DNA from 4 places in the Bradyrhizobium sp. ORS 111 genome. Region 1 is predicted to be linked to each of the others. Evidence: predicted binding sites of a transcription regulator. Region 1 holds the regulator's gene; each other region holds the start of a gene.
The links. The regulator PhoB, encoded in region 1, activates phosphate uptake and scavenging genes when phosphate is short. The targets are predictions, from matches to a motif close to TGTCATNNANCTGTCAT.
Positions count from the first base shown of each region.

Region 1 (2,201 bases):
ATGGGCAAGCGCGTCGCGGCCCTCGAGAGCGATTTCCAGCCGTTGAAGCTGATCCGCGGCCTCGAGCACATGACCGATCTGGTGCTGTCGCAAGTCAAGTCGGTGCTCGACGCCTACGCCGCGCACGACTTGCCGGCCGCGATGACCGTCTGGAAGGGCGACGAGGAGGTCGACGCGATCTGCACCTCGCTGTTCCGCGAACTGCTCACCTACATGATGGAGGATCCGCGCAACATCTCGTTCTGCATCCATCTGATGTTCTGTGCCAAGAACATCGAGCGGATCGGCGACCACGCCACCAACATCGCCGAAACCGTGTTCTACATGATCGAAGGCCAGCAGATCACCGACAAGCGCCCGAAGGGCGACATGACCACCTTTGCCACCACGGTGCCGGGTAACGGCTAGCTGAGGTGTTTGGTTCGCCTCTCGGGCAACGGATCAACACAGAGAAAGAACATAGACCGATGAGCGCACGCATTCTGGTAGTCGAAGACGAGGAAGCGCTGACGACGTTGTTGCGCTACAACCTCGACGCGGAAGGCTACGACGTGGAGACGGTCGGACGCGGCGACGACGCCGACACAAGGCTGAAGGAGCGTGTTCCCGATCTCGTGGTGCTTGACTGGATGCTGCCGGGCCTCTCCGGCATCGAGCTGTGCCGCCGCCTGCGGGCGCGGCCTGAGACCAAGCAGCTTCCGATCATCATGCTGACGGCGCGCGGCGAGGAGAGCGAGCGGGTGCGGGGCCTCGCCACCGGCGCCGACGATTACATCGTCAAACCGTTCTCGGTGCCGGAGCTGCTGGCGCGCGTGAAGGGCCTGTTGCGTCGCGCGAGCCCTGAGCGGCTCGCCACCGTCCTGACTTACGGCGATATCGAGCTCGACCGCGAGAAGCGCCGCGTCGCGCGCTCGGGCCGGCCGATCGATCTCGGCCCGACCGAATATCGCCTGCTCGAGTTCTTCCTCGAGCATCCCGGCCGCGTGTTCAGCCGCGAGCAGCTTCTCGACAGCGTCTGGGGCCGCGACATCTATATCGACGAGCGGACCGTCGACGTGCACATCGGCCGCTTGCGTAAGCTGCTCAATCCCGGCCGCGAGCAGGATCCGATCCGCACCGTGCGCGGTGCCGGCTATGCGCTCGACGACCGCTTCGCCAAGGCGGAGCCGCAGCCGTAAGGCGCGGGCAGCAGATAACCACAGCGTCGTCCCGGCAAAAGCCGCGACCCATAACCCCGAATGCAATTTGTTGCGCGAAGTCGGAACGACGAGTCCTGTTCACAACACAAGCCGCGGCGGATGGGTCCCGGCCTGCGGCAGGACGACGCTGTGACGTAGAGGTAGTCCCCTCACAAAAAAATCCCCGCTTGCGCGGGGATTTTGTTTCCACGGCCTATGATGCTCACCGGGTCGGCGGCTTGTTGGCGGGCCTGCGCCGGTCGGCAGCCGGCTGGTAGGCGACGCGCGAGTGGTGCGCGCAATAGGGCAGGCCGGTGAGCGCCTTGCCGCCGCAGAAGAAGAATTCAGGGCTCGAGGGGTCGCCGACTGGCCAGTGGCAGGTCGCCTCGTTCAGCTCGAGCAGCGACAGCCGCTGGCTCATCGGCACCACATTGTCATAGGCGACCGGATCCGGCTCCAGCTCGACCTCGAAGGCGTGGGCGAGCGCGGTGTTGCCGCGCGAGACCGGGCGCGCCACCCGCATCATATGTTGGGCGGGACGGGCCTTGCGCTGTCGCGGGGCAGCGGTGGAAGGGGCCTTGGCACGGCCGGATAGGCCAAGCCGATGCACTTTGCCGATCACGGCGTTTCGCGTCACATTGCCGAGTTCCGCCGCAATCTGGCTGGCCGACAGGCCCGCCTCCCAGAGCTTCTTGAGCTGCTCGACGCGATCATCGGACCAGGTCAATACCGTCATCGCATTCTTCCCTTCGCCTTGCGCCGGCCAGTCATCGGAGCGGCGCTGCGAGCCAAATCTGACAAATATCCCTGCGGTCAGAATCCCTTAGCCCTCGCCGGACGCGGTTTTGCGCCCGAACGTGTACGCAGAACGAAAGCTACTTAGAGGGTCCAGTACTGCCGCACGAGATGTCGTATCCGACAGGCCAAACGCTACAATATGGCGTGACTCTGGCGCAAGAGTCCGCGGCAGCGCGTCCACATGTTCCGACATTTATGCATTGCAATGAGGCTTTTCCACCTCAC
Region 1 is NZ_CP120701.1:7,644,871-7,647,071, reverse strand. Features, by position in the region: gene phoU (phosphate signaling complex protein PhoU) at 1-408, shown strand, start outside; gene phoB (phosphate regulon transcriptional regulator PhoB) at 468-1,178, shown strand; gene P6U30_RS35350 (GcrA family cell cycle regulator) at 1,402-1,914, opposite strand.

Region 2 (2,201 bases), 3.2 Mb from region 1:
CGGTGTGCACATAGGTGGTGAGACTGCCGGCCTCGCGGCGCACCACCATCGACAGCTTGGCGTGCGTCTTCAGCTCGATGAAGCCGTAGACGACCTGCACGCCGGCGCGCTCCAGATCGCGCGCCCAACGGATGTTGGCTTCCTCGTCGAAGCGCGCTTTCAATTCGATCAGCGCCGTCACCGATTTGCCGGCTTCGGCGGCCTCCGCGAGCGTGCGCACGATCGGTGAGTTGTTCGAGGTGCGATAGAGTGTCTGTTTGATTGCGACGACGTCGGGGTCGCGCGCGGCCTGCTGCAGGAACTGCACCACGACGTCGAACGATTCATAGGGATGATGGACGATGAGGTCCTTCTGCCGGATCGCCGCGAAGATGTCGCCGCCGTGATCGCGCACGCGCTCGGGATGGCGCGGGACGTAGGGCGAGAATTCGAGATCGGGGCGATCGAGGCGGGTGAGCTGCGACAGCTCGTTCATCGCGAGCACGCCGTCCACCAGGAACACCTCGTCGTCCGACGCGGACAATGCGTGCTGCACGAAGCTGCGCAGCTCCTCCGGCATCTTGGCCTCGATCTCGAGCCGGATCACCGATCCGCGCCGGCGGCGCTTCAGCGCGGTCTCGAACACGCGGACCAGGTCTTCAGCTTCTTCTTCGATTTCGAGTTCGGAATCGCGAATGATCCGGAACGCGCCCTGACCCTTGACGGTGTAGCCGGGGAACAGTCGGCCGATGAACAGGCCGGTCGCTTGTTCCAGCGTGATCAGGCGGGCCGGACCACCCTCCTTGTTGGAGGGGAAGCGGATGAAGCGGTCGATCTTGCCCGGCATGCGGATCAGCGCGTTCATCGGCTTGCCGTCGGAGATCCGCGACAGTTGCAGGGCGACGGTGAAACCCAGATTCGGGATGAACGGGAACGGGTGCGCCGGATCGATGGCCAGCGGCGTCAGCAGCGGGAAGATGTTGTGGAGGAAGTGATCCTCGATCCAGGCCCGTTCCGACTTGGTGGCGTCGCGCCCGTCAACGAGCTGGATGCCGACCTCGGACAGGATGGTGCGGAGGTCGCGCCAGATCGCCTGCTGGTCGGAGGCGAGCTGCGACACGTTCTTGTTGATCACAACAAGCTGCTCGGACGGGGTGAGGCCGTCAGGGCTGCGCTCGGGGATGCCTTCACGGACCTGCGCCTTGATGCCGGCGACGCGGACCATGAAGAACTCGTCAAGGTTATTGGCCGAAATCGACAGGAATCGAACGCGCTCCAGCACGGGATGGCCCGTGTTGACCGACTCCTCGAGCACCCGGCGATTGAAATGCAGCCAGGAGAGCTCGCGATTGATGAATCGCTCGGGGCTGGTCGCAATCGCGGGGAGTGCGGCAGTATCCGGCTCTTTTTCTTTTATTTCAACGGCTTGCGGGGCGTCCATCAAGTGTCAATCCAATCCGGAGTATCGGCCCTGAGCGGTCTAGCCGAGAGCCGCACAGACCATGTGATATCGCGATGACGTTTCGATGACATTGATGTTCCGACGATTTCCGCCGTCAAGCCGGGTAGCTCCGTTCAGGCATCGCGTAACAGCTCGGCGGCCAGCGCCCGGGTGACAGGCCTGCCGAGCCGCAGCGCTTCGGTGTCCAACAGCTCGACCGCCTGCCGGACGGCGGCATAGGAGCGCTCGATCCGGGTGGTCAGGTAGCTCACGAGCTGCTCGTCCACCGTCATCTGGCGGTCGGCGCAGAATTTCACGATCAGGCCGCGGAACAGGTGATCGTCGGGTGGCAGCAGCGTCACGGTGGGCACGGCGCGAAGGCGCGAACGCAGATCGCGCAACTCGATCTCGAAGGCCGACGGCGGGACGCGGGCCGTCAGCAGCACGAAGGCATCATCCTGGCGCGCGAGATTCATCAGGTGAAACATCGCGCGCTCGTCGAAATCGGACGGCCGGAGATCGTCAACCACCAGCGCGCCGGTCGCCAGCGCACCGGGGACGGCATCCGCGGTGAGCGCATGTGCTGAGGTCGAGCGCGCTCCGGCGTGCTCGGCCCAGATCGCGGCGAGGTGGCTCTTGCCGGAGCCCTCCGGCCCGACCAGCAGCATGATGCGGTTCGGCCAGTCGGGCCAGCGATCGATCAGCGTCAGTGCGGCTTCGTTCGCCGGCCCCTCGAGGAAGTCGTCACGCGTCAGTCTTTCCTCGTGCGGCAGCGCCAGGG
Region 2 is NZ_CP120701.1:4,424,881-4,427,081, reverse strand. Features, by position in the region: gene P6U30_RS20700 (RNA degradosome polyphosphate kinase) at 1-1,420, opposite strand, end outside; gene P6U30_RS20695 (chromosomal replication initiator DnaA) at 1,555-2,201, opposite strand, start outside.
Region 2: a site for PhoB is predicted at 1,495-1,511, ahead of P6U30_RS20700 (RNA degradosome polyphosphate kinase). Genes of this name have one in related genera too.

Region 3 (2,201 bases), 2.7 Mb from region 1:
GGCGCATGCTCCGACCTTCGAAACAGCGCAAGATGTCGAATGCGCGCGACACGACCTGTATCACTTGCCTGTCTTCCACGCCGGAAGACCCGTCGTGCGCCATCAGTTTCTCAGATCGACGTCCCATCGCTTACGCTCCCAAACAACCCAGTCCCACTTTTGTACGCGTGAACCGATGCCACCCTGGTTCGTGCAAGCCCGCCGCTTGATCTTGACTTCACCAGGTTGAAGACCCGGGCCCTCAAGGGCTCCACCCACATCAGACTCGAAGCGGCCGAGAGCGGCTTTGACCGGCAGGCCATCTTCTTTGCCGATGCGTTCCTTCCCAAGGGCTTGCGGTCGAACCTTAATTAGTTGATTAATTAGTTAATCAGGTGATTAAGGGGGTGGACGTCCCCTGTCAACCGTCCTTGCAGCAGACCCGGCCCGCGCGGCCGGGGGATCTGTCACCGGGCCGCCCCCGCTTGGCCACGGCTGGTCAGATCAATGCTTGCGCTCCCATCGCGGATGACATCTCTCGCGGCACTGAATGGGCGATCGAGCCGGCCGTGGCGGCATGAAAATCCACCCCAACCGGCAGAACTCTGCCGATTCAGCGCATCAATGGGAAATCAGCGATCGCTCGACGAATGTCGGCAATCCGGGGCATGGATCAGGCTTGGTGAGAAGCACGACGTGATTGAGGAGCGAACGGGCCGCCATTGGACGGCCTTCGCTCCTCATCAGGATCCGCGTTGCAGTGGCCAGGTCACGCCGCCGCCGATCCGGCCGGCATCGTTGCCCGCAACCGGGCCTCAAGCGTGGCCACCGTCGAGAGCAGTTTGGCTCTGCGCTCCCTGAGGTGCTTCGCGAGCGTAGGATAGGTACAGCTTGTCTCGTCGCGGACGCGCGAACGCTGCTCCTCTTCCGCGATGTCGGAGCTGAGGAGCTGAATTCTCCAGTTAAGGTCCGCGATCAACGCTTGTAGCGATAAGGCACTCTTCGTTCCGTAATCGGACGGCTGCTTCATGACGATTGCCTCATGGTGAAGCAACCCCTCTCGGGTTGCCAGATAGGTCAATCAAACAGCAAGAGCGATGCCATGCTTGCGACCAGCGTCGCATTGCTGCGGAATCCGAAGCCGCGCCCAACGGCACTCCAGCATTCAATGGCGTGTCATATTTTTTTCGTCCTGCTGTAGTCCGGCTCTGAAACAGTCGGCGCGCTGGGGCAAATCGCCGCAGAAATCCCCTTCGATTTGTCTTTGAGGACCCACAGGGAGAAACCTCCAATGCACTTGTCCAAAACGCTCGGACTGGTCTCTGTTCTCGCGCTGTCGCTGATGGGCGCGGGCGCTGTTGCCGAAGACGACCACGGCCGCTCTGACAACTCAAATTTCGGCCGCGACCACGACCGTGATGGCCACCATCACGTGCATACGGCGACGCCGATCAAGCACCTCGTCGTGATCTTTCAGGAAAACGTTTCCTTTGACCACTATTTCGGCACCTACCCGAACGCGGAGAACCGCCAGGGCGAAACGCCGTTCCATGCAAAGCCGTTCACCCCGGTGGTCAACGGCCTGAAGACGCCGCTCGACGTCAATCACGGTTTTTCAGCGCTCAAGGGCGTCGATCTGCTCGCTCATAATCCCAACAGCAATCCGAGCGCTCCGGTTGCCCCCAACAACAAGGTCCAGAACGGCGCCGGCGCCTCCAATCCGTTCCGCCTCGCACCGGGACAGGCGCTCACGGCCGATCAGGGCCACAATGAAGCGCCCGAAGAGAGCGCCTACAACAACGGCCATATGGACGGCTTCCCGGCCTTCACCGGCACCGCGGGTCCGCCGCCGGCCGGTATCGGCACCAAGGCGTTGGTGATGGGCTATTATGACGGCAACACGGTCACAGCGTTGTGGAATTACGCCCAACACTTCGCAATGAACGACAACAGCTACTCTTCGCAATTCGGTCCGTCGACGCCGGGTGCGCTGAATCTCATCTCGGGCCAGACCAACGGTCTCTCGGCGACGATGAATGTGATCAACGGCTCGGGCACGTTGCTGCACACCACTCATGAGGCGTTCGGCGACGCCAGCCACACCACGAGCAACATCACCTTGATCGGCGACGCCGACCCGATCGGCGACGTCTGCTCCAATCCGACCGGAGACCAGGTGACGCTGGGCGGCCGCAATATCGGTGACTTGCTCAACGACAAGG
Region 3 is NZ_CP120701.1:4,946,385-4,948,585, forward strand. Features, by position in the region: partial or broken gene P6U30_RS23125 (helix-turn-helix domain-containing protein) at 1-127, opposite strand, end outside; gene P6U30_RS23130 (hypothetical protein) at 749-1,009, opposite strand; gene P6U30_RS23135 (phospholipase C) at 1,271-2,201, shown strand, end outside.
Region 3: a site for PhoB is predicted at 1,154-1,170, ahead of P6U30_RS23135 (phospholipase C). Genes of this name have one in related genera too.

Region 4 (2,201 bases), 3.3 Mb from region 1:
TTGCGCTCACCATCGCCGGCTCGGATTCCTCCGGCGGCGCGGGCATTCAGGCCGATCTGAGGAGCTTTGCCGCGCTCGGGGTCTATGGCGCTTCCGTGATCACGGCGCTGACGGCGCAGAACACCAGCGGGGTCAGCGGCATCCATCCGGTGCCCGCGTCGTTCGTCGCCGCACAGATCGATGCGGTGTTCTCCGACCTCGCCGTCGGCGCGGTCAAGATCGGCATGGTGGCACAGGCCGAGACCATTGCGGCGATCGCCGAGGGGCTGAAGCGCTGGGCGCCACGCCACGTCGTGCTCGACCCTGTGATGGTCGCGACCTCGGGTGACCGCCTGCTGGCGGCGGAGGCGGTCGATGCGCTCAAGACTATGTTGATTCCGCGCGTATCGCTGATCACACCAAATCTGCCGGAAGCTGCGGCATTGCTGAACGAGCCGGTCGCGGAGGGCGAGGCCGCTGTCGCAGAGCAAGGCAGGCGACTGCTGACGATGGGCTGCCGCGCCGTGCTGGTCAAGGGTGGCCACGCGCAAGGTGCCGAAAGTGTCGACTATCTGATCGACGGCCAACGCACAGTCGCACTGGCCGCACCGCGGATCGCAACGGCCAACACGCACGGCACCGGTTGCTCCTTGTCATCGGCGATCGCTGCCGGTTTGGCCAGGGGCGAAGACATGGAGACCGCCGTGCGCAACGCCAAAGCGTGGATCACGGCTGCTATCGCCGCGGCGGATCGTTTCACCGTCGGACGCGGCCACGGGCCCGTGCATCACTTTCACAAGTATTATTGAAGCTGCGTAGCTTCGGATGGAGCGAACCCCGGATTGCGCTTCGCTGCATCCGGGCCACGCATCGAGGGTCATTGCAACGGCGGCCGCCCATTTGTTCCGTCGCGACATGCAGGCAACACAGCGGCTGTCCCACACAGCCGCGATCGCCCATGTCGCCAGATTGTCGCACGCCGCTGTTATCGGCAGAGAAGGGGCGTGCAACTGATTCTCGTTAACTTTTTCCAGGGCCTTCGGTCGCGGGGATCGTCATCGCCTTGTCACAGGAATCTGTTAGGTGCACCGGCATGGGAAGTGACTCCTTGAGTGAAGAAAGCCCCGAGCGGCGCTTTCGCACTTTGTTCATCTCCGACGTCCATCTCGGAGCCCGCGGGTCGCAAGCCGACCGCCTGCTTGACTTCCTCCGCTCTCACGATGCCGACACGATCTATCTCGTTGGCGATATCGTCGACGGCTGGGCGCTGAAGTCGAACTGGTACTGGCCGCAGACCCACAACGACTTCGTGCAGAAGATGCTGCGCAAGGCACGCAAGGGCGCCAAGGTGATCTACGTCCCGGGCAACCACGACGAATTTCTGCGCAAATATTACGGCACGCATTTCGGCGGCATCGACGTCGTGGAGAATACGGTCCACACCGGCGCCGATGGCAAGCGCTATCTCGTGATCCACGGCGACATCTTCGATCTCGTGGTGCAGAACGCGCGTTGGCTCGCTCATCTCGGCGACAAGGCCTACGACTTCGCGATCCAAATGAATCGCTTCGTGAACTTCTTCCGCAGGATGTTCGGCGTACCCTACTGGTCGCTGTCGCAATGGGCCAAGCTGAAGGTCAAGAAAGCGGTGAACTATATCGGTGCGTTCGAGGCCACGCTTGCGGGCGAGGCGCGCCGTCACGGCTGCGACGGCGTGATCTGCGGCCATATCCACTACGCGACCATCCATGACGAGCACGGCATCCGCTACATGAACTGCGGCGATTGGGTGGAGAGTTGCACCGCGCTCGCCGAGCATGAGGACGGCCGCTTCGAGATCATCACCTGGACCGACCCGCTGCGCCGCATCGCGCCGGTTCCGCGAGTAACGGCACGCGCTGCATGACGCATATCCTGGTCGCGACCGATGCGTGGCATCCCCAGGTCAACGGGGTTGTCCGCACGCTGACCATGATGGCGCAAGCGGCGAAATCACTGGGCGTCGAGGTGAGCTTCCTGACGCCGGAATCGTTCCGCACCTTCGCGATGCCGAGTTATCGCGATCTGAGACTGGCCCTGCCGTATCGGGCGAAGGTCGCCAGCCTGATCGAAGCGGCCAAGCCCGACAGTATCCACATCGCCACCGAAGGGCCGATCGGGCTGTCCGTTCGCCGCTATTGCCGCAAGCGCGGCCTGCCGTTCACGACGAGCTTCCACACCCG
Region 4 is NZ_CP120701.1:2,950,496-2,952,696, forward strand. Features, by position in the region: gene thiD (bifunctional hydroxymethylpyrimidine kinase/phosphomethylpyrimidine kinase) at 1-788, shown strand, start outside; gene P6U30_RS13410 (UDP-2,3-diacylglucosamine diphosphatase) at 1,073-1,885, shown strand; gene P6U30_RS13415 (glycosyltransferase family 4 protein) at 1,882-2,201, shown strand, end outside.
Region 4: a site for PhoB is predicted at 1,033-1,049, ahead of P6U30_RS13410 (UDP-2,3-diacylglucosamine diphosphatase). Genes of this name have one in related genera too.